DNA from 3 places in the Streptomyces sp. NPDC007896 genome. Region 3 is predicted to be linked to each of the others. Evidence: predicted binding sites of a transcription regulator. Region 3 holds the regulator's gene; each other region holds the start of a gene.
What was found. Region 3 encodes HspR, which represses chaperone genes until heat shock. Its sites were predicted from a motif close to TTGAGNNNNNNNNNCTCAA; they were not measured.
Positions count from the first base shown of each region.

Region 1: the regulator HspR is predicted to act here: its motif matches at 2,157-2,175, upstream of dnaK (molecular chaperone DnaK).
Region 2: the regulator HspR is predicted to act here: its motif matches at 1,104-1,122, upstream of lon (endopeptidase La).

Region 1 is NZ_JBIBKX010000007.1:166,607-169,880, reverse strand. Features, by position in the region: gene ACFZDJ_RS23505 (helix-turn-helix domain-containing protein) at 1-168, shown strand, start outside; gene dnaK (molecular chaperone DnaK) at 245-2,110, opposite strand; gene ACFZDJ_RS23495 (OsmC family protein) at 2,345-2,770, opposite strand; gene ACFZDJ_RS23490 (hypothetical protein) at 2,857-3,274, opposite strand, start outside.
Region 2 is NZ_JBIBKX010000004.1:402,463-405,736, forward strand. Features, by position in the region: gene ACFZDJ_RS16460 (rhomboid-like protein) at 1-368, shown strand, start outside; gene lon (endopeptidase La) at 1,145-3,274, shown strand, end outside.
Region 3 is NZ_JBIBKX010000002.1:390,426-393,699, forward strand. Features, by position in the region: gene grpE (nucleotide exchange factor GrpE) at 1-236, shown strand, start outside; gene dnaJ (molecular chaperone DnaJ) at 270-1,454, shown strand; gene ACFZDJ_RS09425 (heat shock protein transcriptional repressor HspR) at 1,459-1,911, shown strand; gene ACFZDJ_RS09430 (PA14 domain-containing protein) at 1,969-3,274, opposite strand, start outside.

The DNA of each region.
Region 1 (3,274 bases), on a different contig from region 3:
CCGGAACTGCCCGACATGGTCTACAGCGAATACCTGACCGGTGCCATCTACCTGGACTCGCGCCCCGAGGTGGCCATGCACCTGGAAGTGCTGGACCACATGTCCGCCCACGCCGCCTCCGTGCCCCGCACCAAGGAGATCCTGCGGGAGATCCGGGACTCCTACTGAGGAGTTCCCAGCGAGGACTTCCAGGGAGGACCTTCCCAGGGAGGGGCTCTCAGAGAGGGGCTCTCCTCAAAAGCCCTTACGCCGCGCCGCCCCTCGTCTCCGTCTCGTCGTCCACGATCTCGGCGTCCACCACACCATCCTCCGCCGCCGTGGTGTGCTCGGCGGCCGGCTCCTCCTGGGGGGTCTGCTGGGCCTGGGCGTACATGGCCTGGCCCATCTTCTGGCTCACCGAGGCCAGCTTCTCGACGCCGGTGCGCAGGGCGGGGGTGTCGGTGGCGGAGTCCTCCAGGAGGCGTTTGAGGTCGGCGACGGCGGACTCGACCTCGGGTTTCGTCTCTGAGGGGATGCGTTCGTCGTTCTCACGGAGGAACTTCTCGGTCTGGTAGACGAGTTGTTCGGCCTGGTTGCGGGTCTCAGCGGCCTCGCGGCGCGCGCGGTCCTCCTCGGCGTACTGCTCGGCCTCGCGCATCATGCGGTCGATGTCGTTCTTGGGGAGCGCGGAGCCGCCCGTGACGGTCATCTTCTGTTCGCGCCCGGTGGCGAGGTCCTTCGCGGAGACGTGCATGATCCCGTTGGCGTCGATGTCGAAGGCGACCTCGATCTGCGGCACTCCGCGCGGCGCGGGCGGCAGCCCGGTGAGGTCGAAGACGCCGAGCTTCTTGTTGTACGCGGCGATCTCGCGCTCGCCCTGGTAGACCTGGATGCCGACCGAGGGCTGGTTGTCGGTGGCCGTGGTGAAGATCTCCGAGCGGCGGGTCGGGATCGTGGTGTTGCGTTCGATCAGCTTGGTCATGATGCCGCCCTTGGTCTCGATGCCGAGGGACAGCGGGGTGACGTCGAGCAGCAGGACGTCCTTCACATCGCCCCGGAGGACGCCCGCCTGGAGGGCCGCGCCGAGCGCCACGACCTCGTCGGGGTTGACGCCCTTGTGCGGGTCCTTGCCGGAGAGTTCCTTGACCAGGTCCGTCACCGCGGGCATCCGGGTCGAGCCGCCGACGAGGATGACGTGGTCGATCGCGGCGAGCTTGACGCCCGCGTCCTTGACCGCCTGGTGGAAGGGGGTCTTGCAGCGGTCGAGGAGGTCGGCGGTCAGCTCCTGGAACTGGGCGCGGGTGAGTTTCTCCTCCAGGTGCAGGGGGCCGTCGGCGGTGGCGGTGATGTAGGGCAGGTTGACGGAGGTCTCGGAGGAACTGGACAGTTCGATCTTGGCCTTCTCGGCGCCCTCGCGCAGCCGTTGCAGCGCCATCTTGTCGTGGCCGAGATCGATGCCGTACGAGGCCTTGAAGCGCTGCGCGAGATGTTCGACGATCCGCTGGTCCCAGTCGTCGCCGCCGAGCCGGGTGTCGCCGTTGGTCGCCTTGACCTCGATGACGCCGTCGCCGATCTCCAGGAGCGAGACGTCGAAGGTGCCGCCGCCCAGGTCGAAGACGAGGACGGTCTGCTCCTCGCCCCGGTCCAGGCCGTAGGCGAGGGCGGCTGCCGTCGGCTCGTTGATGATCCGCAGCACCTTCAGGCCCGCGATCTCGCCCGCCTCCTTGGTGGCCTGGCGCTGGGCGTCGTCGAAGTAGGCGGGCACGGTGATCACGGCGTCCGTGACGTCCTCGCCGAGGTAGGCCTCCGCGTCCCGCTTCAGCTTCTGCAGAACGCGCGCCGACAGTTCCTGGGCACGGTAGCGGGTGCCGTCGACGGAGCCCTGCTCCGGGAAGCGCCAGCTCGCGTCGCCCATGTGGCGCTTGACCGAGCGCGCGGTGCGCTCCACGTTCGTCACGGCCTGACGTTTGGCGACCTCGCCGACGAGCACCTCGCTGTTCTTGGCGAAGGCCACCACGGAGGGGGTGGTGCGCGCGCCCTCCGCGTTGGTCACGACGGTGGGGTCGCCGCCTTCCAGGAGGGCCACCACCGAGTTCGTCGTACCGAGGTCGATCCCGACCGCACGTGCCATGTCCGTCCCCTTCCGCCAGGGCGCTGCCCACCTTCAAGCACAAAACTTGAGCGCGTTCTTGTCAATGGGGCGTGCTTGTCAATGAGACGTGCTTGTCAATGAGACGTGCTTGTCAATGAGACGTGCTTGTCCATGGGACGGGCGTGTCCATCGGACGGGCGTGTCGTGGCGGCCCGGACATGACAGCGCCGCGGGCCCTGCTCGGGGACCGCGGCGCCGTACTGCTGCCGGACGTCAGGCCAGCTTGGCCGTCAGGGTGATCGTCGTGCCGGTCAGCGCCGCGCTGACCGGGCAGTTCTTCTTCGCGTCCTCGGCCGCAGCGGCGAAGCCGTCGTTGTCGAGGCCCGGCACCGTACCCTCCACCGTCAGGTGGATGCCGGTGATGCCCTCGCCGGGCTGGAAGGTGACGTCGGCGTTGGTGACGAGCTTGGTGGGCGGGGTGCCCGCGCCCGCGAGGGCGTGCGACAGCGCCATGGAGAAGCAGCTGGAGTGGGCGGCGGCGATCAGCTCCTCGGGGCTGGTCTTGCCGTTGGCGTCCTGCGCCCGCGACGCCCACGTCACCGGCTGCTGGCCGATGCCGGAGGAGTCGAAGGTGACGACGCCGCTGCCCTCGAGCAGGTTGCCTTCCCACACGGTGTGCGCGGTGCGCGTGGTTGCCACGATGATTCCCTTCGATGGGGTCCCGTTTTCGGGGTCCGTGCGTCCCATCCGATCACACCTGCGCGCGACTCACCCAGAATGACAGCTCACCGCACGCGGAAGACCGGTCCCCGCGCCGTGAACGGGAGCCGCGCGCCCTGCGGAATCAGATACGCGTGCTCGCGCCGCACCCGCAGCACGTCGCACCAGCCGTCCGTGATGACCAGCAGCGGCGCGCCCGGCGGAAAGTCGTCCGCGCGGTGCAGCAGATCGATGCCGGGCTGCAGCACCGTACCGCCGCGCCCGTGCACCCGTACCCGTCCGGCGATCTCGGTGACCGGCAGATAGCCCGCGTCGTGCGGCGCCGCGTCGCAGAACACCACCCGCGCGGCCGGTACGTCCCGGGCCTCGGCGTACGAGGCGATGGCGCCGAGCGCCTTGCCGAGCAGCGTGCGGTCCATGGAGCCGGAGGTGTCGAGGACGACGCCGAAGGTGCAGCGGGCGATCTCCTCGGGCGGGAAGTAC
Region 2 (3,274 bases), on a different contig from region 3:
CCACCCTGGCCACCGAGGTGCCCGTCGGCCTTTCCGTGCTGGCGGGAGACCTTCCCGACAGCTCCCTGCACCGCCTCGACTACGGCATCAGTTTCGGCGTGGCCACGAGCGTCGGCGCGCTCGCCGGGCTGCTGAGGCCCTGGCTGCGCTGGCCGCTGCTGGTCGTCTTCGGCTCGATGGTCGTCGGGGACCTGCTCGAATTCGCCGACCCGATGACGGACTGGGGGCATGTGATGTCCCTGGCGATCGGGGTGTCGACCTGGCCGCTGGTCCGGGGCTGGCGCCGCGCCCGTACGGCGGCGGCCTCCAGCCCCGGCGCCCCCGCCGTCGTACACACCGCTCAGACGCCTGACACCGTCGCCGCCTAGCATCCGGGGAGGTCGCGGCGGGTCGGGACCGGTCCGGTCCGGTCGGGTCGGGTCAGGTCGCCCGGGCCGCCGTCAGCTGTCGGGCCAGCTCCGGGACTCCGAGGCGGCGCTCCTGTTCCGCACTCGCCCCGTGGAGCCTCGCCGCCGTTCACCCCGCCGGGCAGCCGGCCCTGCCGGTCCAGGCGGAGGCCGCAGTACGAGGCCGTAGTACTCCGCGTACTGCTCGGTCTTGCCGATGTACGTCGCTCACCTGTGGATCGGTTGCTTGTCCTGGCGATTCCACCACCACTCGGCGAGCACATGGTCGCGGTCCCGGGTGCCGAGCAGCGAGTGGCCGTCCTGCGGGGTGTCCGGGTTGGCGTGATCGTGCGGTCTGAGACGTCGGGTGCGGTGCCGGATTGCGAAGCGATGGCCGGCGCCGCGGGCGCCCGCCTCTCGGCCGCCTCCTCGGACCCGTCCCTGCAGTGTGAAGGAGGCGGCTGTGAATGCGATTGCAGTGGTGTGGGGGTGCTCTTGCACTCTCGCGACCGCGTCGACCGGGCGCGGTCGCACGGGAAGGGACGGCGGGCCGACGGCGTTGACCGCACCACAGGCGTTCGCCGCGGGTTTGCGGCGGAGTGGCGCCGACCAAGAGGGAAGCGTGGCGGATACCCCGCTGACCTGCACAGATTTCTCTGTGGAGAGCGATCGCTCACAGCGAACAGACCCTGGGGAACAATCCGGGGCTCACGTGCATTGAGTCGGCATAGCTCAACTTGACTGCCTAGGGAGAGATAATGGCTTCGACGTCCACACCGCTCACCCTGCCCGTGTTGCCGCTCGACGACGAGGTCGTGCTGCCCGGGATGGTGGTTCCGCTGGACCTTAACGACGCCGATGTACGCGCCGCGGTGGAGGCCGCCCAGGCCGCCGCGCGGTCGGAGCCCGGCAAGCCGAAGGTGCTGCTGGTGCCACGCATCGACGGGGCGTACCCGAGCACGGGCGTGCTCGGCACCGTCGAGCAGGTCGGCCGACTGGCCGACGGCGACCCGGGCGCGCTGATCCGCGGCCGTGGGCGCGTGAAGATCGGCGCCGGGACGACCGGCCCTGGTGCCGCCCTGTGGGTCGAGGGCACCCGGGTCGACGAGACCGTGCCCGACCCGCTGCCCGGCCACGTCGCCGAACTGGTCAAGGAGTACAAGGCCCTCGCCACCAGCTGGCTGCGCAAGCGCGGCGCCTGGCAGGTCGTGGACCGCGTACAGGCCATCGACGACGTGTCCGCCCTTGCCGACAATTCCGGTTACTCCCCGTTCCTGAGCACCGAGCAGAAGGTCACGCTGCTGGAGACCGCCGACCCGGTCGCCCGGCTGAAGCTCGCCACCGAGCAGCTGCGTGAGCACCTCGCCGAGCAGGATGTCGCCGAGTCCATCGCGAAGGACGTCCAGGAGGGCGTCGACAAGCAGCAGCGCGAGTTCCTGCTGCGGCGCCAGCTCGAAGCCGTCCGCAAGGAACTGCGCGAGCTGAACGGCGACGCCAAGGAGGGCGAGGAGTCCGACGACTACCGCACCCGCGTCGAGGCCGCCGACCTCCCCGAGAACGTCCGTGAGGCCGCGCTCAAGGAAGTCGACAAGCTGGAGCGGTCCAGCGATCAGTCACCCGAGGGCGGCTGGATCCGGACCTGGCTCGACACCGTCCTGGAACTGCCGTGGAACGAGCGCACCGAGGACGAGTACGACATCCAGGGCGCCAAGGGCATCCTGGACGCCGAGCACGCCGGTCTGGAAGACGTGAAGGAGCGCATCACCGAGTACCTGGCCGTGCGCAAGCGGCGTTCCGAGCGCGGTCTCGGTGTCGTCGGCGGGCGGCGCGGCGGCGCGGTGCTCGCGCTCGTCGGTCCGCCCGGTGTCGGCAAGACCTCGCTCGGCGAGTCCGTCGCGCACGCGATGGGCCGCAAGTTCGTCAGGGTCGCGCTCGGCGGTGTACGGGACGAGGCCGAGATCCGTGGCCACCGGCGTACGTACGTCGGCGCGCTGCCCGGCCGTATCGTGCGCGCCATCAAGGAGGCCGGGTCCATGAACCCGGTGGTCCTGCTGGACGAGATCGACAAGGTCGGCTCCGACTTCCGCGGCGACCCCGCCGCGGCGCTGCTCGAAGTCCTCGACCCCGCCCAGAACCACACCTTCCGGGACCACTACCTGGAGGTCGAGCTCGACCTCAGCGACGTGGTGTTCCTGGCGACGGCCAACGTGCTCGAAGCCATCCCGGAGGCGCTGCTCGACCGTATGGAACTGGTCCGGCTCGACGGGTACACCGAGGACGAGAAGGTCGTCATCGCCCGTGACCACCTGCTGCCGCGTCAGCTGGAGCGGGCCGGTCTGGAGAAGGAGGAGGTCGCGCTCGACGAGAGCGCGCTGCGCAAGCTCGCCGGGGAGTACACCCGGGAAGCGGGCGTACGCAACCTGGAGCGGGCCGTCGCACGCCTGCTCCGCAAGGTCGCGGCGCAGCACGAACTCGGAGAGCGGAAGCTGCCCTTCACGGTGACCGACGCCGATCTGCGCGGGCTCATCGGACGGCCGCACCACGTGCCCGAGTCCGCCCAGGACCCGGCCGAGCGCCGTACCGCGGTGCCCGGTGTCGCCACCGGTCTGGCCGTGACGGGCGCCGGCGGTGACGTCCTCTTCGTGGAGGCGTCGCTGGCCGACCCGGAGACGGGCGCGGCCGGTCTGACCCTGACCGGTCAGCTGGGTGACGTGATGAAGGAGTCGGCGCAGATCGCGCTCTCCTTCCTCCGCTCGCACGGCGCCGAGCTGGAACTGCCGGTCGGCGACCTGAAGGACCGGGGCGTGCACATCCACTTCCCGGCGGGCGCGGTCCCCAAGGACGGTCCGAGCGCGGGCGTCACCATGACGACGGCGCTGGCCTCGCTC
Region 3 (3,274 bases):
AGCCCTTCGACCCGATGATCCACGAGGCCCTGATGCACTCGTACGCGCCGGACGTCACGGAGACGACGTGCGTGGCGATTCTGCAGCCGGGGTATCGCATCGGCGAGCGCACCATCCGCCCCGCGCGGGTGGCGGTCGCCGAACCCCAGCCGGGGGCGCAGACCGGCAAGGCGGACTCCCAGGATTCCGCCGAGGCGGCCGACGACAAGGAGAGCGGTGGCCCGGACGAGGGCTGACGTTGAACGCATGAGAGAGGAGGGGCGTCGAGGATGAGCACCAAGGACTTCATCGAGAAGGACTTCTACAAGGTCCTCGGCGTCCCCAAGGACGCCACCGAGGCAGAGATCAAGAAGGCGTACCGGAAGCTCGCCCGCGAGTTCCACCCGGACGCCAACAAGGGCAACGCCAAGGCCGAGGAGCGCTTCAAGGAGATCTCCGAGGCGAACGACGTGCTCGGAGACCCCAAGAAGCGCAAGGAGTACGACGAGGCACGCGCCCTCTTCGGCAACGGTGGCTTCCGTCCGGGTCCCGGCGCGGGCGGCGGCAACTTCAACTTCGACCTGGGCGACCTCTTCGGAGGCGGCGCCCAGGGCGGAGCGGGCGGTGCCGGCGGCTTCGGCGGCGGCATCGGAGACGTCTTCGGGGGCCTGTTCAACCGAGGCGGCGCGGGAACCGGTACGCGGACCCAGCCCCGGCGCGGCCAGGACATCGACACCGAGGTGACGCTCAGCTTCACCGAGGCGGTGGACGGCGCGACGGTCCCGCTGCGGATGACGTCCCAGGCGCCCTGCAAGGCCTGTTCGGGCACCGGCGACGCGAACGGCACACCGCGCGTGTGCCCGACGTGCGTGGGCACCGGCCAGGTCGCGCGCGGCTCCGGCGGCGGCTTCTCGCTCACGGACCCCTGCCCGGACTGCAAGGGCCGCGGTCTGATCGCGGAGAACCCCTGCGAGATCTGCCACGGCAGCGGCCGCGCCAAGTCCTCGCGCACGATGCAGGTCCGCATCCCGGCGGGAGTGAGCGACAGCCAGCGCATCCGCCTGCGCGGCAAGGGCGCACCCGGCGAACGGGGCGGCCCGGCGGGCGATCTGTACGTCACGGTCCACGTGGACGCCCACCCGGTCTTCGGCCGCAAGGGCGACAACCTCACGGTCACCGTGCCCGTCACCTTCGCGGAGGCGGCGCTCGGCGGCGAGGTGCGTGTACCGACGCTGGGCGGCCCTCCGGTCACCCTGAAACTGCCCCCGGGCACGCCCAACGGCCGTACGATGCGGGCCCGCGGCAAGGGTGCCGTCCGCAAGGACGGTACGCGCGGCGACCTCCTCGTCACCGTCGAGGTCGCGGTTCCCACAGACGTGTCGGGCAAGGCTCGCGACGCCCTGGAGGCGTATCGCGAGGCAACCGCGGGCGAGGACCCACGGGCGGAGCTGTTCCAGGCCGCGAAGGGAGCATGAGCAGATGGACGGCCGTCGTCGGAACCCCTATGAACTGACCGAGGAGACCCCGGTCTACGTCATCTCGGTGGCGGCCCAGCTCTCCGGCCTGCACCCGCAGACTCTGCGCCAGTACGACCGCCTCGGCCTGGTCTCCCCGGACCGCACCGCCGGGCGCGGCCGGCGCTACTCGGCCCGCGACATCGAACTGCTCCGCACGGTGCAGGCGCTGTCCCAGGACGAGGGCATCAACCTGGCCGGCATCAAGCGCATCATCGAGCTGGAGAACCAGGTCGCCGCCCTCCAGTCCCGAGTCGCGGAACTGGAATCGGCCCTGGACGGCGCCGCTGCCGCGATGCAGCAGCGCGAGGCCGCGGTGCACGCCTCGTACCGCCGTGACCTGGTCCCGTACCAGGAGGTCCAGCAGACGAGCGCGCTGGTGGTCTGGCGTCCGAAGCGGCAGCAGTCCTCGGACTGACGTCCGACGCCCATCTGTCGCAGGGGCCCGGAGGCTGAGCCTCCGGGCCCCCGCGCGTCACTTGGCGGGCGCGGTGACCGTCCAGTCGCCGGCGGGCAGGGTCTCGGTGCCGTCGGCCTTCACACCGGTCACCCAGTAGTAGGACGTGGTGCCGCGCTTCGCGCCGGTGTCGAAGTACACGAACGCTCCGGCCGAGGCCTCGTGGATCTTCTCGTACGTGGCGGTGGCGGGGTTCCACCGGTAGATGCGAAAGCCCTGCGCGGGCTCGGGGGACTCCTCTTCGCCCGCTCCGAGCCCGGACCAGATCAGCTGGTTGCCCTCGTCGCCCTCCGCCGCGGACGCCTCCAGACGGAGCGGCGAGCCCTCGGGCGTCGCCACGCTCGGCGTCGTGTCGAGTTCGGTCGCGACCACGGCCTCGGCCGTCCGGGTCCACTTGAAGGAGGAGTTCCAGGACGTGTCGATGGCGTCGACGAAGAAGCAGACGCGGTCGCCGTCCGGTCGGGTGGTGTACGAGTACGAGGTGGTGTCGGCCGACAGGTACTCCGTCAGCGTTCCGGCGCACACCTGCTCGTCGCCCTCGTCGCCCCAGAGTTCACCCCGGTAGACGGTGTACCTCCCGAGGTCGGCGGCCGGGTTCTTGTCCCACTCCAGCTCGAAGCCGTACTCGGTCGGGGTGACCGTCAGCCCGGTGACGGCGGGCGGCGGGGTGAGGTCCTCGCGCTCCCCGGCGGCGGCCACGGAACGCGCGGACTCGTTGCCCGCCGCGTCGAGAACGGTCACCCGGTAGTAGTAGGTGACGCTCTCGACGGCCGAGGTGTCCAGGTACGAGAGCTTGTCCGTACTGCCCACCCGGGTGTACACGCCGTTCTCGCTCGTCGCCCGGTAGACGCGGTAGGACACCGCTCCCGTGACCCCGTTCCAGTCGAGCTGCAGCCCGCTGGACAGGGAGGTGGCGATCAGCCCGGCGGGCGCGGCGAGCGCCGTCCGGTCGACGGTGGTCACGGCCTGGTCGGCGGTGCCCGTCGATTCGTTGCCGGCCTTGTCGTGGGCGCGGACCTCGTAGTAGTAGGTGTCGCCGGTCGCGGGCACGGTCGTGTCGGTGTACGAGGTGGTGGTCGTCGCACCCAGTCTCGACCAGGTGGCGCTGCCCTTGAGACGGCGGTACACGCGATACCCCGCGAGGTCCATCTCCTTGTTCTTCACCCAGCCCAGCTTGGCGTTGCCGCCCGCCGTGTCGTACGAGACGGAGGTCCCGCTCGGGGTGAGGGGCTTGACCTTGTCGACGGTGGCGGTGGTGCGGGGGGTGTAGGCGAAGGAGACGTTGGCGGCGCCGGTCCAGTTGGCGTAGTCGACGCGCAGGGTG